Regions from separate parts of the Streptomyces sp. NPDC006335 genome, predicted to be linked through region 1. Evidence: riboswitches for the same ligand, from Rfam matches in the RefSeq annotation. Region 1 holds a riboswitch; each other region holds the start of a gene.

Region 1 (7,622 bases):
AGCAGTCCCTCCTCGACAGCCGCCAATCCGGCCTGGACATCGGCTTCCAGAGCCTGGTCCCGCACGCTCAGCCCGAACGGCCCGACGACGGTCACGAGGGGTCTCCTGTCTGCTGGTGTCTACTGGCGGTTACGCGAAATGTCGATAGGTCGCTGCCATCACTCAAGTCAGCGTATCCGGTCACCTTTGGATCACCGCTAGCGCCCGCCCCGTCCATGCCAGGCGGTATCGGATCACGACCGGTATGTTTTTGATCACCTGAAAAGGATGGATATCTATCGACTTGTAGGGAAGTAGCCGCCCGTGTCCCGAACCGGAGCCGAGATCGCGGCCGCCGCGCCCCGGCCGCGCCGCAGCACGCACCAGGTGCACTGAGACCGACGGGACCCCACCGATGCGCATCGCTACGTCCTTCCCCTACGAGACGGCCCACGAGGACGTCCGTGTCCCGCTTCCGGACGGGACGCTCCTGTACGCACGCGTGTGGCGGCCCCTCACCCAGGAACCGGTACCCGCGATCCTCGAATACCTGCCGGACCGCCTCAGCGACCGGACCGCGCCCCGCGACCGGCAGCGCCACCCCTGGTACGCGGGCCACGGCTACGCCTCCGTCCGCGTCGACGTGCGCGGGCACGGCAACAGCGGGGGCGTGCCGGGCGACGCGCACTCGGCGACCGAGATCGCCGACGGGGTCGAGGTCGTCCACTGGCTGGCCGCGCAGCCCTGGTGCGACGGCCGGGTCGGCATGTTCGGCATCGCCGGGGGCGGCTTCGACTCCCTCCGGATCGCGGCCCTCGCACCCGAACCGCTCAAGGCGGTCGTCACCGTCTGCGCCACCGACGACCGCTACGACAACGACGCGCACTACACGGGAGGATCCGTCCTCGCGGTGGGCATGCACGCCTGGGCCGCGACGATGCTCGCCTCCGCCTGCCTCCCGCCCGATCCGCTCCATCTCGGCGACGCCTGGCGGGAGATGTGGCTGACGCGGCTGGAAGCCGTCGCCCCGTTCCTCCACACCTGGCTCGACCACCAGACGCGCGACGACTACTGGCGGCACGGCAGCGTCCGCGAGGGCCACGGCACGATCGGCGCGGCCGTCCTCGCGGTGGGCGGCTGGCACGACCCGTACCGCGACACGGTCCTGCGGCTGGTCGAGAACCTCCCGGCCGACCGCGTGCGGGGGATCGTCGGCCCTTGGTCCCACCAGTACCCGGACCGCGGCCTGCCGCCCGGCCCGGCGATCGGCTTCCTCCAGGAGACCCTGCGCTGGTGGGACCAGCACCTCAAGGGCGTCGACACCGGCGTCATGCGCGAACCCCTCCTGAGGGCGTACGTCAGCGACTCCCACCCCCCGGCCACGGTCCACGACACCCTGCCCGGCCGCTGGGTCGGCGAGCCGGCCTGGCCCTCCCCGCACGTGACGACGGTGGCGTACGGCCTCCAGGGCGCCCCCGTCCTGGTCCGCTCCCCACAGCACACGGGCGTGGACGCCGGCCGTTTCGTTCCTTCCGGCAACGACGCCGACCTGCCGCCGGACCAGCGGGAGGAGGACGCCCGTTCGGCCTGCTTCGAGTTCGCGGTGGGTGAGGAGACCTGGGTGCTGGGGCGGCCGCGGGTGCGGCTCCGGGTGACCTCGGAGGTGTCGCGCGGGCAGGTGGTCGCCCGCCTCTGCGATGTCGCCCCGGACGGGTCGTCGACGCTCGTCACGCGGGGCGTGCTGAATCTGTCGGCCCGTCACGGGCCGGACCGGGCGGTGCCCTGGGAGCCGGGGGCCACCCAGGAGCTGGCCTTCGAGCTGAACGGCGCCGGGCACGCCTTCCCGCCCGGCCACCGCATCCGGCTCGCCGTCTCCTCGGCGTACTGGCCGTGGGTCTGGCCGCAGCCCGGGTCGCAGGCGGGCTTCACCCTGGAGCCTGCGGGGAGCTTCCTCGAACTGCCGGTACGCGCGCGTGAGGCGGACTCGGACATCGCCTTCGAGGAGCCGGAGCAGTCCGGGCCGCTCGGGGTCGACCGCGCCGTGGCCGCTGATGGATGGAGCCCCGCCACCCTGGACGAACCCCGCCCCGAGCGGCTGGTCGTCCGTGACGTGGCCAAGGGCGAGTGGCGTCTGGAGGTCGACCCCCGGTACGGCGGCACGCGCGTGTACCCCGACGGGCTGGAGTGCGCCGAGGACGTGCTGGAGACGTACACGATCGACGAGAAGGACCCCCTGTCCGCCCGCATCCGCTCGGACTGGTCGGTCCGGCTGCACCGCCCCGAGCTCGCCTGGGACGCGACCGTCCGGACCCGTTCGGAGATCACCTGTGACGGCACGGACTTCGTCACCTCCGACGAGGTCGTGTGCACCGACGGCGGCGAGGTGGTCTTCCACCGGACGTGGGAGAAGCGGATCCCACGAACGGCCGGTTGAACATGAGTTGAGCCTTCTTGACCGTTTTACACCTCTTGCGCTCGGCTGTGACTTGGCCCACTCAGGCGTACGGATCGGCGGCTTTCCGGAATCCATCGATCCGCCTTTTCCCGCGCGCGAGTTGAGGCTTGGCGAACGCAAAGGATCAAGCACCCCAAATGCCTCTTACCAAGGTCAATAGGCACGCCATGTGAATTCGCCACTTGTTCCGGACATGTGCTCTCGCATACGTTCCCGGCCTGTCGGGCGGACGCCGAATCCTGCCACCGCCCGTACACCCACCGAGAACCACGGCAGGAGCGGGGGAACCAGGTAAGTCGCCGGAACGGTCGTCTTCGGACATACCGGTACGGCTTGGGGTGAAGTCACGCCTTTCGTGGGCGTGGCCGGGCATCTCCCGCCCGAACCCGACAGCTCACCTCGCAGGCGACGGAGAGGAACTTCGCCATGCCCGCTGCCGCTCAGCACCGCCGCACCCGCACCAGCCGTCTCGCCCGCAGGCTCGCCGTCGTCGGCACCGGAGCCGCCGTCCTCGCCCTCCCGCTCCTCGGCGCGACCAGCGCGTCCGCGGCCACCCCGCCCCTTCAGACCGCGACCACGCTGGGCTACCCCAACACCCTCGACGGCTGGATCCGGGCCTCCCTCGCCGTCATGGCGGAGCACGGGATCCCCGGTTCCTACGACGGGATCTACCGCAACGTCATCCGCGAGTCCTCCGGCAACCCCTACGCCATCAACCTCTGGGACTCCAACGCGGCCGCCGGCACGCCCTCCAAGGGCCTGCTCCAGGTGATCGACCCGACCTTCAACGCGTACCACGTGGCCAACACCTCGTGGGACCCGTACGACCCGGTGGCGAACATCACCGCGGCCTGCAACTACGCGGCCCAGCGGTACGGGTCCATCGACAACGTGTTCGGCGCGTACTAGGAACTACCCCCGCGCGAAAAGTCCTTCGAGGACGACGGCGATGCCGTCGTCCTCGTTCGACAGGGTCACCTCGTCGGCCACGGCCTTGAGTTCGGGGTGGGCGTTGGCCATCGCCACCCCGCGGGCCGCCCAGTCGAACATGGGGATGTCGTTGGGCATGTCCCCGAACGCGATCGTCACCTCGGGCCCCAGGCCCAGGTGTTCGGCGGCCAGCGCGAGGCCGGTCGCCTTGGTGACGCCGCATGGCTGGAGTTCGACGGTCCCGGGCCCCGACATGGTGACCGTCGCCAGTGAGCCCACCACCGACCGTGCCGTGACCGCCAACTCGTCGTCGGACAGGTAGGGGTGGCGCAGCAGCACCTTGCTGATCGGCTCGCACCACAGGTCGTCGCGTCGGTCGACCCGCACGGCGGGCAGGGTCGGATGGGGCATCAGATAGCCCGGCTCGATGAGCGTGAGCCCGTCGACACCGTCCTGGTCCACGGCCGCGTACACCTGCCCGACCTCGGCCTCGATCTTGCCGAGCGCGGTCTCGGCCAGCTCCCGGTCCAGGGTCACCGACCAGAGCAGACGGTCCGCGCCGGCGTCGTACACCTGCGCGCCCTGTCCGCACACCGCGAGCCCCGTGCTGCCGAGGTCGTCGAGCAGCGGCCGCACTCTCGGCGCCGGCCGTCCCGTCACCACGAGATGCCGGGCCCCACCGGCGGCCACCCGCGCGAGCGCGGCCAACGACCGGTCGGAGAGCGTGTCGTCGGCGCGCAGCAGCGTGCCGTCCAGGTCGGTGGCGACGAGTGAATATGCGGGGGAGGCGGCCATGATCAGAGAATACGGATGGTTGGCCCCTGCGACTCGACGCGAACCGGACGGCTGCTGCTTTCACATCCGTTGACGGCAGTTCCGGTTCCGGGGCGCGGGCGCCGTCGGCGGGCGGGGCGGGGTCATCGTCTTCGTGGCCGGCCCGGTACTCGCCGGACGGGCCGCGACCATGGGCCAGTTGCTCGCCTTCCGCGCGGTCCGGGGCGCCGGCGCGGGCGGCCTCATGAGCGGTGTGCAGGCGATCATCGCCGAAGCGCCACCCCGGTGGCGCGGCCGCTGCACGTGCCCGATCGGCGCCGGCGCGGCGGGCGGCGCCTTGCACGAAGGCGCCGACACGATCCGTCGTCCGACACGGTCCGGCCCGGGCGACCTCTCGGCGCGTCCCGCGGAGCGGTCACGCCGAGTCGCGGACCCCCGGTTCGGTGGAAGCTCACTCGGGCCGTCGACCCCACTGGCCCTGATCCCCCCGGCGGGCGAGCGGTCCGCGAACGGTGCCGTGGCGCGGCCGTCTTCCGGGGCTGCCCGCGGAGTCCCTGACCGTCTTCCGGCGCGGCCCGCGGAGCGCTACGCCGAGTCCCGGACCACCAGTTGGTGGAAATTCACTCGGGCCGTCGACCCACTGGCCCCGATCCCCGCGGCGGGCGAGCGGTCCGCGAACGGTGCCGTGGCGCGGCCGTCTTCCGGGGCTGCCCGTGGAGTCCCTGACCGTCTTCCGGCGCGGCCCACGGAGCGCTACGCCGAGTCCCGGACCACCAGTTCGGTGGGGAGGATCACGCCTGCCGTGTCCTCGCCCGCGATCTGGGCGAGGAGCATGCGGACCATCTCTGCGCTGATGCGGTCGAAGGGCTGGCGCATGGTGGTGAGGGCGGGGGTGATCGCGGTGGCCGCCGGGGAGTCGTCGAAGCCGCCGACGGCGATGTCGTCCGGGACCGAGCGCCCGGCCTGCTGGAGGACGCCCACGACCCCCAGGGCCATCAGGTCCGAGGCGACGAACACCGCGTCCATGTCCGGGGCCTGGGCCAGCAGGCGGCGGGCCGCCCGTTCGCCGCCGCTGCGCCGGAAGTCGCCCTCGACGACGAGCGCCGGGTCGTAGGGCAGGCCCGCCTCGGCGAGCACGTCCCGGTACCCGGCCAGCCGGTCGGGGCCACCCGGCATGTCCAGCGGCCCGGTGACCATGCCGACGCGCCGGCGGCCGCCCGCGAGGAGATGGCGGACCATGTCCTGCGCACCCTCCCGGTCGGCGGCGGCCACGTAACTCACCTTGGTGCCCCGCCCGATCGGCTTGCCGCAGACCACCAACGGGATCCCGGCGTCGTGCAGTTCGGCCGCCACCGGGTCACCGCTGTGGTTGGACAGCAGCAGCACCCCGTCGACGTGACCCGAAGTGATGTACCGGGTCAGCCGGCGCCGGTCGTCGTCGCTCTCGGCCAGCATCAGCAGCAGCGGGATGTCGTGCTGGGCGAGCCGCTCGGTGCAGCCCCGCAGCAGGATGTTGAAGTTGGGGTCCTCGAAGAACTTCTCCTGCGGCTCGGTCAGCAGGAACGCCACCGAGTCCGACCGGCCCGTACTGAGGCTGCGGGCATGCCGGTTGACCACGTACCCGGTCTTCTTGATGGCGGCCTCCACGGACCGCCGCGCGGCGGGCGAGACGTAGTGGCCGCCGTTCAGGAAGCGGGAGACGGTGCCCCGCGAGACGCCCGCCTCCCTGGCCACGTCGTGGATGGTCGGTGGCTTGCGGCGTCCGTTCGCGCTGGTGGTCATGTTCCTCGTTCGGAGACGTTCGTGAAGGGGAGCCCGGGGCCTCAGGCCTTGACCGAGCCGCTCATCAGGTCCAGCGACCAGAACCGCTGGATCACCAGGAAGAGCCCGATCAGGGGAAGGATCGCGAGCAGGCACCCGGTGATGACCAGGGTGTAGAGCGCGGGCTGCGAGGCGCCCTGGGCGAGCAGGGTGTACAGGCCGAGGGTGATCGGGAACTTCTCGTCGTCGGCGAGCATGACGAAGGGCAGCAGGAAGTTGTTCCAGATGCCGACGAACTGGAAGAGGAACACCGTGATCAGGCCCGGCATCATCATCGGTACGGCGATCCGCGAGAAGATCCGCCACTCGCTCGCGCCGTCCATGCGGGCCGCCTCCATGAGCTCGGCGGGTACCGACGCGGCCGCGTAGATGCGGACCAGGTAGACGCCGTACGGCGAGAGGATCGACGGCAGCAGCATCGACCAGTACGAGTCGGCCATGCCCAGCTTCGCCAGCAGCAGGTACTGCGGTACGGCGAGCACGATGGACGGCACCAGGACGCCGGCCAGGATCATCTTGAAGACGGCCTCACGGCCGCGGAAGGCGAACCGGCCGAGCGCGTAGCCGCCGGCGGCGGAGACCGCGGCGGAGAGCAGGGCGCCGAGACCGGCGTAGAAGGCCGAGTTGGCCATCCACCTCCAGAAGATGCCGTCCCGGTAGGCGGTCAGGTCGCTCAGGTTCTGGAGGAAGCCGGTGCCGGGGGCGAAGGTGAAGGTGGAGAAGAGCTCCGAGCGGTCCTTGGTCGCCGCGACGACCACCCAGGCGATGGGGATCAGGCAGTACAGGGCGCCGAGGACCAGCACGATCGTGGGCACCCAGGCGGTGCGGCGCGCCTTCGCGGTGGTGTCGGCGCTGAGGGTGAGGGGGGTCATGCCCGGTCCTCCCGGGTGTAGCGGTCGGAGACGCGCAGCAGGGTGAAGGAGAGGAGATACGTGGCCAGGGCCAGGACGACCGCGGTGGCGGAGGCGCCGTAGATGTCGGACTGGAGGAAGGCCTTGTCGTAGATGGCCATCAGGGGGCTCCACGAGCTGGGCAGGCCGTTGGTGAGCGGCTTGAGGGCCATGGGCTCGGTGAAGACCTGGAGGGTGGCGATCACCGAGAAGAAGAAGGTGAGCACCAGGGAGGGCAGCACGATCGGGATCTTGATCCTCAGGGCGATCTTCAGGTCGGTCGCGCCGTCGAGCCTGGCCGCCTCGTAGATGTCCGGCGGGATCGCCCTGAGCGCGGTGTAGATGACGATCATGTTGAAGCCGGTGCCGCCCCAGACCGCGATGTTCGCGAAGGAGAGGTAGAGGTTGCCGCCGTCGAACAGGTCGGGCTGCGGGAGGCCGAACCTGTCGAGCAGGTAGTAGAAGGGGCTGACGTCCGGCAGGTACAGGAAGCCCCACATCAGGGCCGCGATGATGCCCGGCACCGCGTACGGCAGGAAGATCATCAGCCGGGCGAAGGGCGCGCTGCGCGCCTTGGGCGTGTCCAGCATCAGCGCGAAGAGCAGCGCGAGGCCCAGCATGGTCGGGATGACGATGAGGCCGTAGCCGAAGGCGCGCAGGACGCTGTGGCCGAACTCGGAGTCCTTCAGGACGTCGGTGTAGTTGCCGATGCCGTTCCACACCTGCTCGCGGGCGCCCTTGCCGAGGCCGATGCCCTTGACCCGGACCCTGTG
Region 2 (7,622 bases), on a different contig from region 1:
TGCACCTGCACTGGGGGGCGAGGATCGCCCTGGCCGACGCCGAGGCCCTCGCCGTCCGCCCGCTGCCCGAGTACTGGCCCTTCGAGGCCCCGCTCGACGGACGCGAGGAATACCCCGTCGAGGGTGGCCCCCGCTTCACGCGCCCCGCCCTGTCCGTGCGCACCGACGAGCGGCGCGGTACCGAGTGGATCTTCGAGGCCTACGACACCGATGACGACGAACTGCGGCTGCGGTTCCGCGACGGCGGGCTGATCATCACGCTGCACTACCGGATGCGCGACGACGTCCTGGAGCGCTGGGTGACCCTGGACAACCAGGGCCCGGCCCCGGTCGAGCTGCTGCGCGCCGACTCCGCCACCTGGACCCTGCCCGACCGCGAGGACGGCTGGCGGCTTTCCCAGCTGCACGGCCGCTGGGCCGCCGAGTCCCTGCTCACGCGGACCCCCCTCACGTACGGCGAGAAGGTCGTCGGCAGCCGCCGCGGCCACACCGGGCACCAGCACCTGCCGTGGGTCGCGCTCGACACCGACGCCACCGAGGAGCGGGGCGAGGTCTACGGCGTCGCCCTCGGCTGGTCGGGTTCCTGGCGGATCGCCGTGGCGCAACTGCCCGACGCGCGTGTGCAGATCACCGGCGGCGCCGGATACGACGACTCGGGTCTGCTCCTGCTGGCGGCCGGGGAGTCCTTCACGACCCCCCTCTTCGCCGGTCTCTGGAGCGACGGCGGCTACGGCGGCGCGAGCCGCGCCTGGCACGCCTACCAGCGGGCGTACGTCATCCCGGACGCGGACCAGGACAGGCCCGTGCTGTTCAACTCCTGGGAGGCCACCAACTTCGACATCTCCGAGGAGCAGCAGGGCACCCTCGCCCGGCGGGCCGCGGCCATCGGTGTCGAGCTGTTCGTGGTGGACGACGGCTGGTTCGGCGCCCGGACCAGCGACCGGGCCGGGCTCGGCGACTGGACGCCCAACCCCGACCGCTTCCCGTCCGGCCTCAAGCCGCTCGCCGACTACGTGCGCGCGCTCGGCATGCAGTTCGGCATCTGGGTCGAGCCGGAGATGATCAACCCGGACAGCGAGCTGTACCGCGCCCACCCGGACTGGGTGCAGTACCAGACAGGGCGAAAGCGGACGGAGTTCCGCAACCAGCTCGTGCTGAACCTCGCGCGCGAGGACGTCCAGGAGTACTTGTGGGAGCAGCTCGACACTTTGCTCTCCTCGGCCCCGATCGACTATGTGAAGTGGGACTTCAACCGCTGCTTCACGGACGCGGGCTGGCCCGGTGAGCCCTACCCGCAGCGCCTGTGGGTCGACCATGTGCGCGGCTTCTACGCCCTCCTGGACCGGTTGCGGGCGGCTCACCCGGGTGTGGCCTTCGAGTCCTGCTCCGGGGGCGGTGGCCGGATCGACCTCGGGGTGCTGAGCCGTACCGACCAGGTGTGGACCTCGGACAACACCGACCCGCTCGACCGGCTCGCCATCCAGCACGGCTTCAGCCAGATCCATCCCGCGCGGGTGATGGCCGCCTGGGTCACCGACAGTCCCAACACCCAGCTCAACGACCGGGTGAGTTCTCTTCGGTTCCGGTTCGTGAGCGCGATGGCCGGCGTGCTCGGAGTCGGCGGCGACCTCGCGGAGTGGACCGAGGAGGAGCTGGCCGAAGCCGGTCGGTGGGTGAACCTCTACAAGGAGATCCGCCCCGTGGTGCAGCGCGGCGACCTCTACCGGCTGCGGCCTCCGCGGGGTGGGCTGAGCGCGGTGCAGTACGTCCTCGGGGACGAGACCGTCGTTCTCGCCTGGCTCCAGGCGCAGAAGTACGGCGAGTCGGTCCCCTCGCTGCGGCTGCGCGGACTTGACCCGACAGCAACGTACGAATGCCGTGAAACGGGCGAAGTGCACCGAGGGGGCGTACTGCTGCATCACGGACTTCGTACCGGCTTGCGCGGCGACTTCGATGCCACGGTTATCCGCCTGCGTCGCATCTAGGGCTTCTGTCCGAATTAATGGCTTCCTTCCAACTCCGCCCAAGATGAGGGTTCCTGTGAATTCGTGACGTGAGGAGCGTCATACCCGTGACCGTGTGTCGCCCGTCATGTTCACGTAATTCGCAGGTTTGGCAAGGGGATTTGTGTGGGGGAAGGGCGTCCGATTCACGCAGCGTGACCGGCAATTCTCATTAGGGATCAACAAAAACGCATACCCGCGCAACCTCTCACTTGTCCCTTTGCGTCTTGCTCGTTTACGTTCGCCACCGATCCGGTCGGACGCCCAATCCTGCCGCCGAACGGATTCCCCACACTCACTCACCCGTGCACGGCAGGAGCGGGGGACCCACAGGTATCAACGCCTGTTTCGGTTCCCGGAACAGGCTTGGGGTTAAGTCGCGTCTCGGCGCGGCCGGGCATCTCCAGCTCGCACCCGACAGCTCACCTCGCAGGCGCCGGAGAGGAATTCGCCATGCCCGCGAAGGGTAAGCACCGCCGTCCGAAGTCCCAGCGCTTCACCCGCTCGATCGCCGTCGCCGGAACCGGGGGTGCCGCGCTCGCCCTCCCGCTCATGGGGGCCACCGGCGCGCACGCCGCCACTTCCCAGTCCGTGTCGGAAAAAGCGGTTCAGTCGCTTCCGGTCACGCAGAAGTCCGCCGAGAAGTCCGCTGAAAAGACGGCTGCGAAGAAGAACTCCGCGAAGACCCCGACCGTACGCACCTATTCGGTGCGGGTCGGCGACTATCTCTCGAAGATCGCCGACGAACAGCACGTCAGCGGTGGCTGGAAGAAGCTCTACGCCGACAACCGTGAGGTCGTCGGCGACGACCCGTCGTTGATCCACCCGGGTCTGAAGCTCACGATCGGCAAGAAGGCCAAGGCGAGCACGGCGAAGACCCAGTCCTCGGCGCCGTCCTCGGCGAAGGCCGAGAAGACGGAGTCGAAGAAGTCGTCCTCGAAGCCGGCGACCGCCACCCAGAGCTCCGACACCGCCGGCTCCAGCGGCTACACCCTCCCGGTCAGCGGCGCCACCGTCGGCACCGGGTACCGCGTCGCGGGCAGCATGTGGTCCAGCGGCTACCACACCGGCGTCGACTTCGTCGTCCCGACCGGCACCTCCCTCAAGGCCGTGGCCGCGGGCACGGTCGTCTCCGCGGGCTGGGGCGGCGCCTACGGCAACCAGGTCGTCATCAAGCTGAACGACGGCTACTACGCCCAGTACGCCCACCTGTCCCAGCTCTCCGTGTCGGCCGGTCAGACCGTGACCGAGGGCCAGCAGATCGGCCTCTCCGGCGCAACCGGCAATGTGACCGGCCCGCACCTGCACTTCGAGATCCGCACCACGCCGGACTACGGCTCCGACGTGGACCCGGTCGCCTACCTCCGCTCGAAGGGCGTCGCCGTCGGCTGACGATGCCTCCCTGTGCCACCGAAGGCCGGACCCCGATCCCCGGGTCCGGCCTTCGGTGTTTTCTCGGAAGCCTTGAGAAGCCCACAGAAGCCTTTTGAGAAGCCTTCAGAAGCCTGAGAAGTCTTCAGAAGGGCTTCAGAAGCCTTCCGGAGTCTTTTCAGGAGCGGGAGGCCGACCGTGCTTGTCGGCGCCCGCATGGTCACTTCGTGGCGTTCTTGTGGCAGGCGCGCCCGAGGCGTCGACAGGTGGGGGAGGGGCGCGGCAGAGTGAACTCCGTTGCTGTGCAAGCGCTTTCTAACGGCTTCGGAGTTCATCCCCTTCCCGGAAGGAACCGTCCCCCATGACGACCACGCGCAGAGCCTTCGGGGCTCTCGCCGCCGGCGCCGCCCTGGGCGCCCTCGCCCCCGCGGCCACCGCGAGCGCCTCCCCCCGCCACCGCCGCCTCGTCGCTCACGACGACTTCCGCCACGGTCTGGGCCGTTGGGCCGTCGAACTGGAGCAGGGCGGCACGGTCACCGCACGGCGCGGGGTCCTGGAGGTCGACGTGCCGGCCGGTGCGACGATCTGGTTCCGGCAGCCGCTCGAAGGGCCGTACGTCCTGGAGTACACCGCCACGCCCGTGTCCGCGGGCGGGGTCAACGACCGGGTGTCCGACCTGAACAACTTCTGGAACGCGGTCGACGTCCGGTCCCCCGACGACCTCTTCGCCACGCCCCGGAACGGGGCGCTGGCGGAGTACGACTACCTGAAGACGTACTACTCCGGCTACGGCGCCAACTACAACACCACGACACGGCTGCGCCGCTATGTCGGAGAACCCGGCGTGCGGCCCCTCGTCCGCGACTACACCGAGCCGCTGCTGGTCGCGAACGAGCCGAACCGGGTGCGGATCGTCTCCGACGGCGCCGCGGTGCAGTGGTGGAACAACGGGCGGCTCGTCTTCGACTACACCGACCCGCAGCCCTACACGAGCGGGCACTTCGCCTTCCGGACCACCTGGAGCCACTTCCGGATCCGGGACTTCGGGGTGTGGCGGTCGCAGCGTCAACATCACTGATGAAAGGCCTATTCCTAGTTTGGCCAACACTTTAGGAGTGGCTTATCTCACCGCCCGTCAAGCCCTGCCTACGGTCGCGTAGGTCACATTCGAAGGTGAATCATGAACGGCTGTGGCAGACGATTCGAAGAATGACAGCAGCTCAGTGATCGGGTCGTACGTGGCGGTGGGGGACAGCTTCACCGAGGGCGTCGGCGACCCCGGCCCCGACGGGGCGTTCGTCGGCTGGGCCGACCGGTTCGCGGTACTCCTCGCGGACCGGCGGCCCGAGGGCGACTTCAGGTACAGCAATCTCGCCGTACGCGGGAAGCTCCTGGACCAGATCGTCGAGGACCAGCTTCCGCAGGCCGTCGACATGGCACCGGACCTGGTGTCGTTCTGTGCGGGCGGCAACGACATCATCCGGCCCGGCACCGACCCCGACGAGGTCGCCGAACGCTTCGAGCGGGCGATCGCCCGGCTCACGCAGGCGTGCGGCACGGTCATGGTCACGACCGGCTTCGACACCCGTGGTGTGCCCGTGCTCAAGCATCTGCGCGGCAAGATCGCCACGTACAACGGACATGTGCGGGCCGTCGCCGACCGGTACGGGTGCCCGGTGCTCGACCTGTGGTCCCTGAAGACCATCCAGGACCGGCGGGCCTGGGACAGCGACCGGCTGCACCTGTCTCCCGAGGGCCACACGCGTGTGGCCCTCCGTGCGGGACAGGTGCTGGGACTGGAGGTGCCGGCGGACCCGGACCAGCCCTGGCCGCCGCTACCCCCTCGCGGGCCGCTGGACGTGCGGCGGGACGATGTGCACTGGGCGCGTGAGTTCCTGGTGCCGTGGATCGGGCGCCGGCTGCGGGGGGAGTCCTCCGGGGACCATGTGACGGCCAAGGGCGTGCTGTCGCCGGACGACATCAAGTCGCGGATCGCTCCGGTGGCTTGAGCCGTGCGCGGTGCTGGTGCTGGTGCTGGTGCTGGTGCTGGTGCGCCGGGTGCCGGGCCGGTCTCGGCCGGCGCGCGCGGCCGGGTCGTCCCTCGGGGCGGCCCGACCACGCTCCGCCGCTAGACCGAACTCGTGCCGTCCAGCCCGAGTTCGCGCGCCAGGGCCTCGTCCACCCACTCCTGGGCCCGGTACCTGGCCACCGCGCCCGCGTAGGACGTCAGCTGGACGGCCAGGCCGTCCAGCAGGGCGGTCAGGCGCAGGGCGGTGGCCTCCGGGTCCGGGCAGTGGAACTCGCCCGCGGCCACGCCCTCGGCGATCACCTCCGTGAGCGCCGCCTTCCAGCGCCTGTCGAGGTCGCGGGTGACCTCCTGGAGCGCCGGCTCGCGCAGGGCCACCGCCCAGCCCTCGATCCACAGGCGCCAGCCCTTGGCCTGGCCCGTCGGGGCGTACCAGCGCACGGCCGACCGGAGCCGGCGCAGGGCGCTGGTACGGCGGCCGAGAAGCTTGCGCAGATGGGCCAGGTCGTCCTCGGCGGCGTAGGTGAACGCGGCGGCGACCAGCTTCTCCTTCGTGGAGAAGTGATAGAGCACCAGGGCGTTGCTCACCCCGAGCGCCGAGGCCACGTCGGCGATCCTGACGGCCGCCACACCCCGCGCCTCGATCTGCTCGATGGCGGCCCGCAGCAACTCCTCGCGCCGCTCGGCCACTGTCAACCGCACTCTCGCCACGGGGTCACCCTAGTCCGTCCCGCGACCGGCACAGCGTGACGGGCCAGGTCAGCGGTACCGGCCGAACCGCTCCGCGATCACCGGCAACCGGTCCGCGACCAGCGCGTGTGCGGCGGCCCGGGGCGAGGTGCCGTCCGCCTCCGCGCGCGCCAGCAACTGCTCCACCAGGGCGCGCATGGAACGCCGTATGTGCGCGAAGGCCTCGTCCGCGTCCGCGCCGATGTCGCCGAACAGGGTCCACCACCACCAGGCGTTCGTCCCGGAGTTGACCACCACGTCCGGCAGTACGGTCACCCCGCGCGCGGCCAGCAGCGCCTCCGCCGCGGGCAGGACGGGCATGTTGGCCGCCTCGACGATCCAACGGGCCCGGATCCGCTCCTGGTTGCCGGAGTCGATCGCGTAGGACACCGCCGCGGGCACGAGCACCTCCGCGTCGAGCGACAGCCAGGCCTCACCGGGTAGTTCACGGTCGGCGGGGCGCAGGGCGGAGCGGTCCACGGTGCCGTGGGCGTCCCGCGCGGCCAGCAGCGCCTCGACGTCGAGCCCTGCCGGGTTGAAGACCGTGCCCTTGATGTCGGCGACGGCCACGACGGTGAGCCCCGCGCGCGTGAGGAAGCGGGCCGTGGCCCCGCCCATGGTGCCGAGACCCTGCACGGCCACGCGCGTGCCCGCGTACGGCACCCCGGCCGCGTCCAGGGCCGCGAGCGCCGACTCGGCCACCCCGCAGCCGCCCGCCAGCTCGTCGAGCCCGATGCCGTCCACCTCCACGGCGAAGGCGTCCGCGAGCCGCCGCCGGGCCGCGGCCTCGTCGTCGAGCAGGGGATAGACCGCCTGGATCGAGGAGACCAGGCCTGCCTCCGCGGCCGCCCGGTCCACCAGGTCCTGGCTGAGACCGAGGTCCTCGCCGGTCGTCCAGAGGCTCTCGATGTACGGCCGCAGGGCGCGCAAGTAGCGCACGAGCAGGCCGTACGCCTCCGGGTCCCGGGGGTCGCAGTCGATGCCGCCCTTCGCCCCGCCCAGCGGGACGTACCGCGCCGCGGGGTCGTAGTGCAGGGCCTCCTTCATGGTCATGCCACGGGCGAGCCCGGCGACCTCGTCCAGCGTGCAGCCCGGGCGCATCCGCAGACCGCCGCTGGCGACTCCCCGCACCAGCCGGTCGACGACCAGGAAGCCCTGGCGGCCGGTGACGTGGTCGGTCCAGGTGAGCGACAGCAAGGGGGTGGTCACGCGGGCTCCGGTACGGGCGGGCGGTTACTGAACGGGGAGTCAGTATTTGCATCCGGGGGCGCCCTGTCAACGTGATCGGCTCCGGCGGCGTCCTCACCGGTGTGACCGGGCAGTCCCGGCGCTGTCAGAGGGGCGGACCATAATGGATGCCTCAGCGACTCCACCTGGAGGTACCGTGACCGGCTTCCGTCCCCTGAGCTCCGGGCTCCGCGCGCTGCAGCCCGCGGCCTTCGGTGCGGACCCGAGCGGTGAGCGCATGGCGCGCATCCGCAGATCCCCCCACT
Region 3 (7,622 bases), on a different contig from region 1:
ATGAACCGCATGTCCTCGCGCGAGACGTTGGTGTAGTACTTGGCCGCGTCGCGGGCCATGTCCTCGACCTCGCCGACGGTCTCCGCACCCGCGAAGCCACCGCCGATGAAGACGAAGGTGAGCGCCTTGCGGCGGATCTCCTCGTCGGTCGTGGAGTCGGCCTTGTCGAGCTGCTCAAGCACGTGGTTGCGCAGGCCGATGGCCTCCTCGATGCCCTTCATGCCGATGCCCTGCTCGGCGAGGCCGGGGATCGGGAAGGTGCGGGAGACCGCGCCGAGCGCGATCACCAGGTAGTCGAAAGGCAGCTCGTACGCCTCGCCCACGAGCGGGGCGATCGTGGCGACCTTGCGGTCCTGGTCGATGGTGGTGACCCGGCCGGTGAGAACCTCCGCCTTCGGCAGCACGCGTCGCAGCGGGACGACGACGTGGCGCGGGGAGATGTTGCCGGCGGCGGTTTCGGGGAGGAAGGGCTGGTAGGTCATGTACGACCGGGGGTCGACGACCGTGACGGTCGCCTCGCCGTAGCGCATCTTCTTGAGAATGCGCCGAGCTGCGTACAGGCCTACGTACCCACCGCCTACTACGAGGATCCTGGGACGCTCCGTGGTGCTCATGCCATCGAGTATCCACCCGCCTCAGGGGGGTCGCTCGTGCGCCCCTTCACAAGCTCTTGCAGAGGGTGTGTTATCCTCCGCCGCTCACGTGACCCAGGTCATGGCGCGGGACGGGAACCACCGTATGGGGCGACCCGTTGTCAATGCCGCGTGAGCTGCCTCTCCGTGCCGGAAGAGGCCCCGTGAGGGGGTCTCGCAGACCCCTTGCGCACCTCTCACCCGAGGTCCGCAACCCACCGTTTTGAACGTGTTCACAGGGGTGTTGGGCCCCCGGAAGGGTCAACCGGACCACATTCGTCGTCCGACAGGGCCCAATTCCTTGTGAAGAACTTCACGAACTTTCCGGTCGGCACGCAGAAGAGGGGCCCCTAAGGGCCCCTCTGACGCGCTCATACGTTGTTCTCCCTGCTCAGCAGAGGTGCCCGCCGAGGGCTACGCGACCGACCACGCGATGCCGTCGAGGATGTCGTGCTCGCTCACGACGACCTCCTCGGCGCCGATCCGCTCCATGATCGTGAGGAGTACGAGAGCCCCGGCGCCGATGACGTCCACGCGCCCCGGGTGCATGGAGGGCACCGCCGCGCGCTCGGCGTGGGTGGAACGCAGCAACCACTCGGTGATCTCCCGGACGCGATCGCGGGAGACCCGGGAGTGGTGGATGGCCTCGGAGTCGTACTCCGGCAACTCCTGCGCGATCGCCGACACGGTGGTCACGGACCCCGCGAGCCCCACCAGCGTGCGCGCCTCGCGCAGCGGCACGGTCTCCTCGGCGAGGTCGAGAGCGGCCTCGATGTCGGCCCGCATGGCGGTGATCTGCGCCTCGGTGGGCGGGTCGCTGACCGCGCCGTCCCGCACCAGGTGCCGCTCGGTCATCCGCACACAGCCGATGTCCACGGACCGTGCGGCGCGCACATGGTCGTCGCCTACGACGAACTCCGTCGACCCGCCGCCGATGTCCACCACGAGGTAGGGCCTGTCCAGGTGGTCGCTGCCCTTGAGCTCCCTGGTCGCCCCCGTGAAGGAGAACTCGGCCTCCTGGTCCCCGGAGATCACCTCGGGCTCGACCCCGAGGATGTCGAGGACCCCGCGCACGAACTCGTCCCGGTTCTCCGCGTCCCGGGAGGCGGAGGTGGCGACGAACCGCAGCCGCTCGGCCCCGTGCTCCTTGACCACCGCCGCGTACTCACGGCACGCGGCGAAGGTCCGCTCCAGCGCCTCGGGAGCGAGCCGCCCGGTCCGGTCGACCCCCTGGCCCAGCCGCACGATCGTCATACGACGGTCCAGATCGACCAGTTCACCGGTCTCCGGGTCGCAGTCCGCGACGAGGAGCCGGATGGAGTTCGTACCGCAGTCGATGGCGGCGACCCGGGTCACTTGGCGTCCTCCCGCTGCTCGGTGAGGGTCACGCACGCGCCCTTGCGCCACCACTCCGGCAGCATCGCGATCGCCTCGTCGCCCAGCGGGTTGACGCCCGGGCCCGCGGCCAGCGAGTGCCCCACCAGGACGTGCAGGCACTTCACCCGGTCCGGCATGCCACCCGCGCTCGGGAAGCCCTCCAGGACCTCGATGGCGTCACGGCGGGCGAGGTAGTCCTCGTGCGCGGCCCGGTACGCCTTCGCGAGCTCCGGGTCGGTCTGGAGCCGCTCCGTCATCTCCTTCATGACGCCGTTCGCCTCCAGCGTGCCGATCGCCGAGGCGGCGCGCGGGCACGTCAGGTAGTACGTCGTCGGGAAGGGCGTGCCGTCGGGGAGGCGAGGGGCCGTCTCCACCACGTCCGGCTGTCCGCAGGGGCAGCGGTGCGCGATCGCGCGCAGTCCGCGCGGCGGCCGCCCGAGCTGCTGCTTGAAGGCCTCGACGTCGGCGTCGGTGGGCTCGGTGCGCGGGGTGGAGGGCGGGGGCGTTTCCATGCCTGTCTTTCTATCGGTCTTCAGGTCTTGAGGTCTTCAGGTCTTCAGGTCTTCAGGTCTTGCGGTCGTCTCACTGGTCGGAGGCGTCGGACTTGTCGACCCCGTCCCAGACGTTCGCGTACCAGGGGCGGTCGGCCGCGCTCAGGTCGCTGCGGGACTGCTTCGCCGCGTCCGGGTCGACGACGATGAACCCCGTCTCCCCCGGCATCACATAGTGCAGCCGCTGCCGGATCTGCTGCTCCGCGTACGCGTCGTCCTGCCAGCGCGCCTTGAGGTCGCGCAGCTTCTCGACCCGCTCGGCGGCCCGCGCCTTCTCCCGCTGGAGATCGGCGATCTCGGCGCGCTGGGAGACGTACTGCCTTATCGGGTACGCCAGCGCCACCACCAGCGTGCACAGCACGAGGGCGAGCAGCGCGGCCCGGCCGGTCAGCCGGGAGCGGCGGGCCTGCCGTCTGGTCTGGGACCGGTAGACACGGGCCGCGGTCTGCTCGCCGAGCAGCCTGATCCTGGTCGTGGTGGAGAAACGGTCCCGGTCCTTCACGGCCATCGGCTCTCCGCCTCCCCTTCTACGTGCGTACGTCCCCGCACACGGTACGGGACCGGTACGGGGACGTACGTACGACTGGCTAAGGCTTGACCCCGGAAGGGCCAGCCGGTGTGTCAGCCCTTGAAGCGCGGGAAGGCGCTGCGGCCGGCGTACACCGCGGCGTCGTCGAGGATCTCCTCGATGCGCAGCAGCTGGTTGTACTTGGCGACGCGCTCGGAACGGGCCGGGGCGCCGGTCTTGATCTGGCCGCAGTTGGTGGCGACGGCCAGGTCGGCGATGGTGACGTCCTCGGTCTCGCCCGAGCGGTGGGACATCATGCACTTGAAGCCGCTGCGCTGGGCGAGCTCGACGGCGTCGAGGGTCTCGGTGAGCGAGCCGATCTGGTTCACCTTGACGAGCAGCGCGTTGGCGGCGCCGTCCTCGATGCCGCGGGCCAGGCGCTCCGGGTTGGTGACGAACAGGTCGTCGCCGACGATCTGGACCTTGTCGCCGAGCTTGTCGGTGAGGACCTTCCAGCCGGCCCAGTCGTCCTCGAACAGCGGGTCCTCGATGGAGACGAGCGGGTAGGCCGCCACGAGCTCCTCGTAGTACTCCGTCATCTCGGCGGCCGAGCGGTCCTTGCCCTCGAACTGGTACTTGCCGTCCTTGTAGAACTCGGAGGCGGCGACGTCGAGCGCCAGGGCGACCTGCTCGCCGGGGATGTAACCGGCTTCCTTGATCGCCTCGAGGATGAGGTCCAGGGCGGCGCGGTTGGACTCGAGGTTCGGCGCGAAGCCGCCCTCGTCGCCGAGGCCGGTGGACAGGCCCTTGCTCTTCAGGACCTTCTTGAGGGTGTGGTAGACCTCGGTGCCCCAGCGCAGCGCCTCGGAGAAGGACTCCGCGCCGATCGGGGCGATCATGAACTCCTGGATGTCCACGTTGGAGTCGGCGTGCGAGCCGCCGTTCAGGATGTTCATCATCGGCACCGGCAGCAGGTGCGCGTTCGGGCCGCCCAGGTAGCGGAAGAGCGGGAGGTCGCTGGCCTCGGAGGCGGCGTGGGCGACGGCCAGGGAGACGCCGAGGATGGCGTTGGCGCCGAGCGAGCCCTTGTTGTCGGTGGCGTCCAGGTCGAACATCGCCTGGTCGATCAGGCGCTGCTCGGTGGCGTCGTAGCCGACGAGCTCCGGGCCGATCTGCTCGATGACGGCGAGGACCGCCTTCTCGACACCCTTGCCCTGGTAGCGGTTCGGGTCACCGTCGCGCAGCTCGATGGCCTCGAAGGCGCCCGTGGAGGCGCCGGAGGGGACGGCGGCACGACCGGTGCTGCCGTCGTCGAGGCCGACCTCGACCTCGACCGTGGGGTTGCCTCGGGAGTCCAGGATTTCCCGGGCTACGACGACGTCGATGGACGGCACGAGCATCTCCTTCTTGGGATGTGACACGGTCCGCCGGGACCGCGGTGGGTTCTGCGAGTCCGAGCCTAACCGGCTCCGGGGGATCGGCCACCGTGTGGACCGCCCCCTGGACAGAACCGAGAGTAAATTGTTTCTGAACTGAACAAAGACCGGTCGGCGCCGGGGCATGAAAAAACCCCGCCCCGGTGCGTACGGGGGAACACGCACCGGAGCGGGGAGCCCGTGGGGGACGGGGGGTGACCCTCACGAGGCCTTCATCCTGGAGGACACGGCTGTGAGGGCCCTGTGGTTCAGCCAGGTCTCTTACTTCAGGTGCAGCTGCTGACCCGGGAAGATGAAGTCGGCGTCGTCGATGATGTCCTTGTTCAGCTCGAACAGCTTCTGCCAGCCGCCCTTGACCTTGTGCTTCTCGGCGATCGAGCTGAGGGTGTCACCCTTGACGACCTTGTACTCGCCATCGCCCTTCTTGACCTTCTTGCCGGTCGGGGTGGTGACGGTCTTCTTGGCCGCCGGGCGGTCGTTCGAGCGGGAGGCGCTCTGCTCGTCGGTCGAGCGCGTGCTGGTGCCCGAGTTCGAGGAGCTGGAGTTCGAGCTGGAGGAGGACGAGCCGCCGCTGTAGCCGGCGCTGGACAGCCCCTTGCCGCAGACCGGCCAGGCACCCTTGCCCTGGGAGGCGAGGACCTTCTCGGCCACGGCGATCTGCTGGGACTTGCTGGCCTGGTTGGCCTGCGCGGCGTACTGCGTGCCGCCGTACGCGGCCCAGGTGGAGGCGGAGAACTGCAGGCCGCCGTAGTAGCCGTTGCCGGTGTTGATGGACCAGTTGCCGCCGGACTCGCACTGGGCCACGGCGTCCCACTCGGAGGCGGTGGCGGCGGAGGCGCTGCCGGCCGCCATCAGCGGGGCGGCGATGGCGACACCGGTGACGCCGGCGAGCGCGGCGGCGCGGGTGGCCTTGGACGGACGACGGTGCTTGCCCTTGCCGGAAAACAGCATGGTGGATCCCCTCACCGACGCCTGCGAGGTGAGCTGTCGGGTTCGGGCCGGTTGAGTTGCCCGGTCGCACACCTCGCGGTGCGCGACTTAACCCCAAGCCGGTCCAGCGTGAACTGCTGGGCCCGGCACTTACCTTGGGTCCCCCGCTCCTGCCTACGGCGCTTGACGCGACGACTGTTCCCGTACGGCCGCTGGCAGGATTCGGCGTTGCGACAGACGGGGCTCGGGTTGCCGAGCGGTCACGACCGTAGACACGCGCTCGGCGGAATTTCAAAGACGATCAGGGCTTCTGAGACTCATCCCACACTTTCACCAAAGTGGACATTCGGTGCGAAGTGTGACGTGAACTCCCGCTGTTTTTCAGGTCTTTTCGACCCTATTCAGCCCCTGTGTCGAGCGTCTGACCGGCGACGATGTTGCTCGGGTCAGCTCCGATGCGGTCCTTGTTCTCGGCGTAGAGGGCACGCCATCCGCCGTCGAGGCCAAGGGAGTCGGCGATGGAGACGAGGGAGTCACCCTCCCGGACCGTGTAGGTGCGGGCGGCGTGACGGCCGGCCGAGGAGGAGGCTGCGCTCTTGGTCACATTCTCCTCGGCACTGTCGCCGCGGTGCTTGCCGGAGCCGAGGGCGCCGACGTCGACGAGGGCCGAAGAGCTGCCCTCCTGCCACGACTTGTCCGCTTCATCCTCTTCTGGACTCACTACGGGCGAGCTGTCGGAGGGCTGGGCGTCATCCTTCACGGAGCTCTCGGACTCCGAAGAGTTCTTTTTGTCCGACTTGGCGGGACTGTCGCCGCTGGAGGGAGTACCCGACGGCGAGGGCGTCGCGGACGAACCGTCCAGCGCGTCGAGCAGCCCGGAAGACTCCTCGGAGCCCGACGAGTTCGAGGAACCGGACGATCCGGACGATCCGGACGGCGAGGCAGAGGGGGTGTCGCTCCCCACGCCCGTGTCGACGTCGGCCGAGCTGGAGTCCTTGCTGAGACCGCCGAGCAGTCCACAGGTCGGCCAGGCGGCGATGCCCTGGTCCGCGAGGAGCTTCTCGGCCACGGCTATCTGCTGGTTGCGGCTGGCCAGGTCCGCCGTCTCGGCGTATTCGAGGCCGCCGTACTTCTCCCAGTTCTCCTGGGACATCTGGAGGCCGCCGTAGTAGCCGTTGCCGTCGTTGGCGCTCCAGGAGCCACCGCTCTCGCACTCCGCGACCCGGTCCCACGTGGTGCCGGTGGCGGCGCTCGCGCCGGTCGCCCCGAGCAGTGGGATCGCGATGGCGGATCCCGTCACACCGGCCGCCACGAGGAGGGCCGGAGCCTGACGGGGGCGACGGTGACGACCGTTCCCGGAGAGCATGGAGGGACCTTTCCCGAGACAGCAAGTACCGGCGCGGCGGGTGGTACGGGGCCGCGCTGGTCCGTGAACGTATAGGGATTCGATCACTTGTCACAAGTTAATGCCGCGTAGATCACGTGAAGATCACAGACTTGAGGGCGCGTCATGTTTACGCGGCACCCCGCCGGGATAGGCCGGACCCCTCGGTCGATTACCGGACGGGCGTGAACTCCACGGGCAAAGTGCGCAGTCCACGCATGATGAGCCCTCCACGCCAGCGCAAATCAGCCGAATCCACCGCGAGTTGGAGGTCCGGGAGCCGGGTGAGGAGAGTGGCGAGCGCGGTCTGGCCCTCCAGGCGGGCGAGCGGGGCACCGAGGCAGTAGTGGATGCCGTGGCCGTAACCGAGGTGCTGATTGTCACGGCGGGACAGATCGAGCACATCCGGGTCGGCGAACCGCTCCGGATCCCGGTCCGCGGCCGCGAGTACGACGAGCACCGGGTCCCCGGCCGCGATGTCCTGCCCGCCGATCCGCAGGGGTTCGGTGGCGAACCGCCAGGTGGCCAGTTCGACCGGGCCGTCGTAACGGAGAAGCTCCTCCACTCCGGTCTCCAGGAGAGCCCTCTCCCCGCCGGCCAGGGACTCCTGCAACCGGTTCCGCTGCTCGGGGTGCGTGAGCAGGGCGTAGACCCCGTTGCCGATCAGATTGACGGTGGTCTCGAAACCCGCGAAGAGCAGGATGAAGGCCATGGCCGCGGCCTCGTTCTCGGTGAGATGCTCACCGTGGTCAAAGGCGCGGATGAGCCCGGAGATGAGGTCCTCGCCGGGGGTCGGCTCGTCGG
Region 4 (7,622 bases), on a different contig from region 1:
GACGTTGATCCGCAGCAGGCGGCCCGACGACGTCACCGCGCCGATCTCGCCCCGCGCGGTGGCCGGTACCGCCGAGACGATCACGTCGTGCTTGGCGCGCTTCCCGCCGGGCTCCTCCGGGAACGGCTCGCCGTTCGCCGTACGGGCCAGCAGCCCCGTCGAGGACAGCAGCACCCGGCACGGGTCGTCCGCCACCTGGAGCGGTACGGCGGCCACGGGGGCCGTCGCCCCGGCCTCCAGCAGGACCGTGCGCCGCTCGGTGCCGTACTTCTTGGCGACCGCGGCCAGTTCCGCGGAGACCAGCTTGCGCAGCTCGGCGTCCGACTCCAGGATCCGGGTCAGCTCCGCGATCTCCGCGTTGAGCCGGTCCTGCTCCGACTCCAGCTCGATGCGGTCGAACCGGGTCAGGCGCCGCAGGGGCGTGTCCAGGATGTACTGCGTCTGGATCTCGCTCAGGGAGAAGCGCTCGATCAGGCGCTCCTTCGCCTGCGCGGAGTTGTCGCTGGAGCGGATGATCCGGATGACCTCGTCGATGTCGACCAGGGCGGTGAGCAGGCCCTCGACCAGGTGCAGCCGGTCGCGCCGCTTGGTGCGCCGGAACTCGCTGCGTCGGCGCACCACTTCGAAGCGGTGGTCGAGGTAGACCTCCAGGAGCTCCTTGAGGCCGAGCGTGAGGGGCTGCCCGTCCACCAGCGCCACATTGTTGACGCCGAAGGACTCCTCCATCGGCGTCAGCTTGTAGAGCTGCTCCAGGACCGCCTCCGGCACGAAGCCGTTCTTGATCTCGATGACCAGGCGCAGGCCGTGGGCGCGGTCGGTGAGGTCCTTGACGTCGGCGATGCCCTGGAGCTTCTTCGCGCCGACCAGGTCCTTGATCTTGGCGATCACCTTCTCCGGGCCGACCGTGAAGGGCAGCTCGGTGACGACCAGGCCCTTGCGGCGGGCCGTCACCGTCTCCACCGACACCGTGGCGCGGATCTTGAAGGTGCCACGGCCCGTCTCGTAGGCGTCCCGGATGCCCGAGAGACCGACGATCCGGCCGCCAGTGGGCAGGTCGGGGCCCGGGATGTGCTTCATCAGGGCGTCCAGATCCGCGTTCGGGTAGCGGATCAGGTGGCGGGCGGCCGCGATGACCTCGTTGAGGTTGTGCGGCGGCATGTTGGTGGCCATGCCGACCGCGATGCCCGAGGCGCCGTTCACCAGGAGGTTGGGGAAGGCGGCGGGCAGTGCGCCCGGCTCCTGCTCCTGGCCGTCGTAGTTCGGGGCGAAGTCGACGGTGTCCTCGTCGATGGACTCCGTCATCAGGCTCGCGGCCTCGGCGGCGCGGCACTCGGTGTACCGCATGGCGGCCGGCGGGTCGTCGTTGCCCAGCGAGCCGAAGTTGCCGTGGCCGTCGACCAGCGGCACGCGCATCGAGAAGGGCTGGGCCATGCGCACGAGCGCGTCGTAGATCGACGCGTCGCCGTGCGGGTGCAGCTTGCCCATGACCTCGCCGACCACGCGGGCGCACTTCACATAGCCGCGGTCGGGGCGCAGGCCCATCTCGTTCATCTGGTAGACGATGCGCCGGTGCACCGGCTTGAGGCCGTCGCGGGCATCGGGGAGCGCGCGGGAGTAGATGACCGAGTACGCGTACTCGAGGTACGAGCCCTTCATCTCGTCCACGACGTCGATGTCGAGGATCCGCTCCTCGTACGAGTCGTCGGGCGGCGGGGTCTTCGTGCTGCGGCGGGCCATCGCTGCCGGCTCCTCTTTTCTGGTCGCTCGCCTACGGGTCGCTCACGTCGGCCCTTTGGCTCACTCTTGCTGAAGCGTGAACGGGATCTGACGCGGACCATTGTGGACCGCGGCACTGACAGTCCGGGCCGGGACCCGGCTGGGCCGCCCTGCACGGCGACCGCACGGTGCCTCCCTCACGGTTGCCCGCAGGCTACGCGATCCGCTGTGGGCGTACGCGCCCCGGGAACTTCACCGACGGTCCGCACGCTTGCATACAGTGGCAGGACCGGCAGGAAAACCGCGGTTTCGACGACCGCGACCGCGATCGAAGGGACGTACATGCCCATGGGTCACACGGCCACAGACCAGGCAGGCACCGGGGGCCTGACAGCGACCGAGCACCGCCTGGCCAACGGGCTGCGCGTGGTGCTCTCCGAGGACCACCTGACCCCGGTCGCGGCGGTGTGCCTCTGGTACGACGTCGGCTCGCGCCACGAGGTCAAGGGGCGTACCGGCCTGGCTCACCTTTTCGAGCACTTGATGTTCCAGGGCTCGAAGCAGGTGCACGGCAACGGGCACTTCGAGCTCGTCCAGGGCGCGGGTGGCTCGCTCAACGGCACCACCAGCTTCGAGCGGACCAACTACTTCGAGACCATGCCCACCCATCAGCTCGAGCTCGCGCTCTGGCTGGAGGCCGACCGGATGGGCTCGCTGCTGGCCGCCCTCGACGACGAGTCGATGGAGAACCAGCGCGACGTCGTCAAGAACGAGCGTCGTCAGCGTTACGACAACGTCCCCTACGGCACCGCGTTCGAGAAGCTGACCGCGCTCGCCTACCCGGAGGGCCACCCCTACCACCACACCCCGATCGGGTCGATGGCCGATCTGGACGCGGCCACCCTGGAGGACGCGCGCGCGTTCTTCCGCACCTACTACGCGCCCAACAACGCCGTCCTGTCGGTCGTCGGCGACATCGACCCCGAGCAGACGCTCGCCTGGATCGAGAAGTACTTCGGCTCCATCCCCTCACACGACGGCAAGCCCGCGCCCCGCGACGGCTCCCTGCCCGAGATCATCGGCGAGCAGTTGCGCGAGGTCGTCGAGGAGGAGGTCCCCGCGCGCGCGTTGATGGCCGCCTACCGGCTGCCGCACGACGGCACGCGCGAGGCGGACGCGGCCGACCTCGCCCTCACCGTCCTCGGCGGCGGCGAGTCCTCCCGCCTGTACAACCGGCTCGTACGGCGTGACCGTACGGCCGTCGCGGCCGGCTTCGGCCTGCTGCGCCTGGCCGGTGCGCCCTCCCTGGGCTGGCTCGACGTGAAGACCTCCGGTGACGTCGAGGTGCCGGTCATCGAGGCCGCCATCGACGAGGAGCTCGCGCGGTTCGCCGCGGAGGGCCCCACGGCCGAGGAGATGGAGCGCGCCCAGGCCCAGTTGGAGCGCGAGTGGCTGGACCGGCTCGGCACCGTCGCGGGCCGCGCCGACGAACTGTGCCGCTACGCCGTCCTGTTCGGCGACCCGCAGCTCGCCCTGACCGCCGTGCAGCGCGTCCTGGAGGTGAGCGCCGAGGAGGTCCAGGCGGTCGCCAAGGCCAGGCTGCGCCCCGACAACCGCGCGGTGCTCGTCTACGAGCCCACCGCCCCGGCCGAGATCGCCGACAGCGCCGAGGACGCCGCCGAGGACCCGCAGGCCGCGGCGACCGTAGAAGCCAGCGACGACAACGAGGAGGCGGCCAAGTGAGCGAGCTCGCCGCGATGGAGTTCCACCCGCAGCCGCAGGCGGGCGAGCCCAAGGTCTGGGCCTTCCCCGCCCCCGAGCGAGGGACGCTCGACAACGGCCTGACCCTGCTGCGCTGTCACCGCCCCGGCCAGCAGGTCGTCGCCGTCGAGGTGCTCCTGGACGCGCCCCTGGACGCCGAACCGGCCGGCCTGGACGGCGTCGCCACGATCATGGCGCGCGCCTTCTCCGAGGGCACCGACAAGCACTCCGCCGAGGAGTTCGCCGCCGAGCTGGAGCGCTGCGGAGCCACCCTCGACGCGCACGCCGACCACCCGGGCGTCCGTCTCAGCCTCGAAGTGCCCGCCTCCCGCCTCGCCAAGGCGCTCGGTCTGCTGGCCGACGCGCTCAGGGCGCCCGCGTTCGCGGACAGCGAGGTCGAGCGCCTGGTCCGCAACCGCCTCGACGAGATCCCGCACGAGCTGGCCAACCCGTCCCGCCGCGCCGCCAAGGAGCTCTCCAAGGAGCTGTTCCCGGCGGACTCGCGCATGTCGCGCCCGCGCCAGGGCACCGAGGAGACGGTCGAGAACATCGACTCCGCGGCCGTACGCACCTTCTACGAGAAGCACGTGCGCCCCGCCACCGCGACCGCCGTGGTCGTCGGCGACCTCACCGACATCGACCTGGACGCGCTGCTCGCCGACACCCTCGGCTCCTGGACCGGCTCCACGGCGCAGCCCCGCCCCGTGCCGCCGGTGGCCGCCGACGACACCGGCCGGGTCGTCATCGTGGACCGTCCCGGCGCCGTCCAGACGCAGCTCCTGATCGGCCGCATCGGCGCCGACCGGCACGCACGCGTGTGGCCCGCGCAGGTGCTCGGCACGTACTGCCTCGGCGGCACCCTCACCTCCCGCCTGGACCGCGTCCTGCGCGAGGAGAAGGGCTACACCTACGGCGTACGGTCGTTCGGCCAGGTCCTCAGGTCCGCGCCGGACGGCTCGGGCGCCGCGATGCTCGCCATCAGCGGCTCGGTGGACACCCCCAACACCGGTCCCGCGCTGGACGACCTGTGGAAGGTGCTGCGCACGCTCGCCGAGGGCGGTCTCACCGACGCGGAGCGCGATGTCGCCGTGCAGAACCTCGTCGGTGTGGCGCCGCTCAAGTACGAGACCGCCGCGGCCGTCGCGAGCACGCTGGCCGACCAGGTCGAGCAGCACCTGCCCGACGACTACCAGGCGACCCTGTACCGGCAGCTCGCCGCGACCGGCACCGTGGAGGCCACCGCGGCCGTCGTGAACGCCTTCCCGGTGGACCGGCTGGTGACGATCCTGGTCGGCGACGCCGCCGCCATCAAGGAGCCCGTCGAGGCCCTCGGCATCGGCGAAGTCAAGGTCGTGACGGCCGAGTAGAGGAAGCGTGACCGAGGGGCCCTGGTGACGGAAGCGTCGCCAGGACCCCTACGACACCCAGGACTCTTAGATGTCCGAATTGGGCAGGAGGTTGCCTGTCTGCCCTGTGGGATGCGCTACAAAAACCCTGATCGGTTTGGGGATTGAAAGTTGCCCCGCTTAGCGTCCTCTGGGCTGTCCGTCAGGCACCGAGCCGCGCCCGCGGCACCGGACAGTCATCGCCGAGTCCCCGCATGGCGCGAGCCAGGGGAGCCGGGGACCCACCACACGTCCCTGGGGTGAATCGGACGCCCGCGCACCGCGAGGGGGTCCGTAGGAGACCTTCCTGCTCCGAACCCGTCAGCTAACCCGGTAGGCGAGAAGGAAGGAAAGGACCAGCCACCACATGGCGTTCACCTGCGCCACCGGGAAGCACCGTCGTCCCAGCCGCATGAAGCGCACCACCGCCCGCGCCGCGGGCGTCGCCGCCCTCGCCACCACCGGCGTCATCGGCACCATCGCCACCCCGGCCCTCGCCGCCGAGAACTCCGTCGAGCAGACCGGCCTCATGCCCGCCGTCTCCGTCGGCACGGACTCCCTCGCGGCCCAGCTCGACGCCCAGGCCGAGGCCCAGGCGCAGGCCGCCGCGCAGAAGAAGGCGGCCGCCGAGGCCAAGCGCAAGGCCGAGGCGCGCGCCAAGGAGATACGCGAGGCCAAGGAGCGTGCCGCCCGCGAGGCCGAGCGCAAGCGCCTCAACGCCTTCGTCGCCCCGATCTCCGGCTCCTACATCTCCACCGGCTACAAGAGCGGCGGCTCCATCTGGTCCTCCGGCAGCCACACCGGTGTCGACTTCCACGCCGCCAGCGGCACCTCCGTCCACGCGGTGGGCCGCGGCACGGTCGTCGAGGCCGGCTGGGGCGGGTCGTACGGCAACAACATCGTGATCCGGATGGCCGACGGCACGTACACCCAGTACGGCCACCTGTCGTCCATCGGCGTCTCGGTCGGCCAGTCCGTCACCCCCGGCCAGCAGATCGGGCTGTCCGGCGCGACCGGCAACGTCACCGGACCGCACCTGCACTTCGAGGCGCGGACCACCCCCGAGTACGGCTCGGACATCGACCCCGTCGCCTACCTGCGCTCGCACGGCGTCAGCGTCTGACACCCCTGCGCGAGACCTCCGCGCGATCTCCGCGAGACCCCGGCTCCCCGAGCCGGGGTTTCGTCGTTTCCAAGGCCCCGTTGTCCAAAAAATATCCCTGGATTCCGGTCCGCCGTCGGAAATTCCCGCTGATTGCAATAGAGTCACTGAACACACGTCAATCGGCGACGTTTCACGGGGATTAAGACGGAGGTCGGACATGCGTATTCCGGCGCACTCGGTATGCACGGCGATCCGGGACGACATCGTCGCCGGTGTCCACGAGCGCGGGAGCCGGCTCACCGAGGAACTGCTCGCCCGCCGCTACGGCGTCTCCCGCGTCCCCGTCCGCGAGGCGCTGCGCACGCTGGAGGCCGAGGGCTTCGTGGTGACGCGGCGGCACGCGGGCGCGTGCGTGGCCGAACCGACCGAGCAGGAGGGCGCCGACCTCCTGGAGATGCGCATGCTGCTCGAACCGCTCGGCGCCTCCCGGGCCGCCCAGCGGCGCACCGAGGCCCATCTGAAGGTGCTGCGCGGCCTGGTCAGGCTGGGCCAGGAGCGGGCCAGGCGGGGCAACAGCGACGATCTGCGCTCGCTGGGAGGCTGGTTCCACGAGACGCTCGCACAGGCCTCCGGCAGCCCCGCGCTGACCTCGATGCTGACCCAGCTGCGGCACAAGATCGCCTGGATGTACGTCGTGGACGCGCCCGCCGACCCCGTGGAGTCCTGGGCGGAGCACGGCGCGATCGTGGACGCGGTGGCGCGCGGGGACGGCGAACGCGCGCGGGCGATCACGGCGCTGCACACCGAGCGCTCGGGCGCGGCGCACCGGCTGCGGTTCACCTCCGGAGGGGACCGCGCGGACCGTGTGAGGACCTCGCAACATCCTGTAAACGTGACGGGCTCGCGGCATTAACACGGGCACCGTATACAAAGAGAGAGTAATTCGCGGGGCGCTATTTACGCTGCCCTTGAATGGGAAAAGCGAAGGGCCCGCCCGATAATTCGGACGAGCCCCTCGGTGCTTTTCAGGACGCCGTGCTCAGACGGTTTCGGGGAGCTCCTCGAGTCCCTCGGCGACCAGCTTCGCGAGCCGGTCGAGGGCCGCGTCCGCGCCCTCGGCGTCGGAGGCGAGGACGATCTCCTCGCCGCCCTGGGCGCCCAGGCCGAGCACGGCCAGCATGGAGGCCGCGTTGACGGGGTTGCCGTCGGCCTTGGCGATCGTCACGGGGATGCCTGCGGCCGTGGCGGCCCGGACGAAGATGGAAGCGGGGCGGGCGTGGAGGCCCTCGGCCCAGCCGACGTTGACGCGGCGCTCAGCCATGTGATGCTGCCCTTCGGTGTTCAGGGTTGTCTAGACCAGTTTCCCACACGTGAAGCGTCTCCGGAGAGGGCCTGGAGCCCTCCCGGGGTGAGACGTCGGACCGCGGCCTCGGCCCGACTTGCGTCCTTGTGCGTTCTCGCGCGTTCTCCACAGACTGCCTCGCGCCGTTGTCGTACGCGAGCCGTACTCTGGGGCCCATGCAGAGCGCGTCGGACCGGCACGAGTACCCCGCCCACTGGGAGGCCGACGTAGTGCTGCGCGACGGCGGCACCGCGCGCATCAGGCCCATCACCGTCGACGACGCCGATCGCCTGGTCAGCTTCTACGAGCAGGT

What was found. A riboswitch is a leader RNA that binds a small molecule or an ion and turns the genes downstream of it on or off. The one in region 1 is predicted to bind cyclic di-AMP.
Region 2: another riboswitch for cyclic di-AMP. It lies ahead of ABZ098_RS14280 (peptidoglycan DD-metalloendopeptidase family protein); the one in region 1 lies ahead of ABZ098_RS06590 (transglycosylase SLT domain-containing protein).
Region 3: another riboswitch for cyclic di-AMP. It lies ahead of ABZ098_RS22045 (transglycosylase family protein); the one in region 1 lies ahead of ABZ098_RS06590 (transglycosylase SLT domain-containing protein).
Region 4: another riboswitch for cyclic di-AMP. It lies ahead of ABZ098_RS29980 (M23 family metallopeptidase); the one in region 1 lies ahead of ABZ098_RS06590 (transglycosylase SLT domain-containing protein).

What each region holds. Positions count from the first base shown of each region.
Region 1 covers NZ_JBEXQX010000002.1:154,395-162,016, reverse strand. The annotation lists gene ABZ098_RS06600 (polyprenyl synthetase family protein) at 1-95, opposite strand, end outside; gene ABZ098_RS06595 (CocE/NonD family hydrolase) at 395-2,413, shown strand; cyclic di-AMP (ydaO/yuaA leader) riboswitch at 2,655-2,855, shown strand; gene ABZ098_RS06590 (transglycosylase SLT domain-containing protein) at 2,861-3,343, shown strand; gene ABZ098_RS06585 (HAD family hydrolase) at 3,347-4,159, opposite strand; gene ABZ098_RS06580 (LacI family DNA-binding transcriptional regulator) at 4,892-5,920, opposite strand; gene ABZ098_RS06575 (carbohydrate ABC transporter permease) at 5,962-6,831, opposite strand; gene ABZ098_RS06570 (sugar ABC transporter permease) at 6,828-7,622, opposite strand, start outside.
Region 2 covers NZ_JBEXQX010000004.1:99,400-107,021, forward strand. The annotation lists gene ABZ098_RS14275 (alpha-galactosidase) at 1-1,985, shown strand, start outside; cyclic di-AMP (ydaO/yuaA leader) riboswitch at 2,294-2,452, shown strand; gene ABZ098_RS14280 (peptidoglycan DD-metalloendopeptidase family protein) at 2,457-3,395, shown strand; gene ABZ098_RS14285 (DUF6250 domain-containing protein) at 3,736-4,452, shown strand; gene ABZ098_RS14290 (SGNH/GDSL hydrolase family protein) at 4,598-5,383, shown strand; gene ABZ098_RS14295 (TetR/AcrR family transcriptional regulator) at 5,503-6,111, opposite strand; gene ABZ098_RS14300 (Glu/Leu/Phe/Val dehydrogenase dimerization domain-containing protein) at 6,160-7,338, opposite strand; gene ABZ098_RS14305 (MBL fold metallo-hydrolase) at 7,514-7,622, shown strand, end outside.
Region 3 covers NZ_JBEXQX010000007.1:309,487-317,108, reverse strand. The annotation lists gene ABZ098_RS22070 (NAD(P)/FAD-dependent oxidoreductase) at 1-614, opposite strand, end outside; gene ABZ098_RS22065 (Ppx/GppA phosphatase family protein) at 1,047-1,988, opposite strand; gene ABZ098_RS22060 (DUF501 domain-containing protein) at 1,985-2,521, opposite strand; gene ABZ098_RS22055 (septum formation initiator family protein) at 2,592-3,068, opposite strand; gene eno (phosphopyruvate hydratase) at 3,182-4,468, opposite strand; gene ABZ098_RS22045 (transglycosylase family protein) at 4,766-5,455, opposite strand; cyclic di-AMP (ydaO/yuaA leader) riboswitch at 5,459-5,626, opposite strand; gene ABZ098_RS22040 (transglycosylase family protein) at 5,832-6,800, opposite strand; gene ABZ098_RS22035 (cytochrome P450) at 6,991-7,622, opposite strand, start outside.
Region 4 covers NZ_JBEXQX010000012.1:224,107-231,728, forward strand. The annotation lists gene ABZ098_RS29965 (DNA topoisomerase IV subunit A) at 1-1,737, opposite strand, end outside; gene ABZ098_RS29970 (pitrilysin family protein) at 2,059-3,459, shown strand; gene ABZ098_RS29975 (pitrilysin family protein) at 3,456-4,844, shown strand; cyclic di-AMP (ydaO/yuaA leader) riboswitch at 5,054-5,216, shown strand; gene ABZ098_RS29980 (M23 family metallopeptidase) at 5,230-5,985, shown strand; gene ABZ098_RS29985 (GntR family transcriptional regulator) at 6,185-6,880, shown strand; gene ABZ098_RS29990 (HPr family phosphocarrier protein) at 7,007-7,288, opposite strand; gene ABZ098_RS29995 (GNAT family N-acetyltransferase) at 7,486-7,622, shown strand, end outside.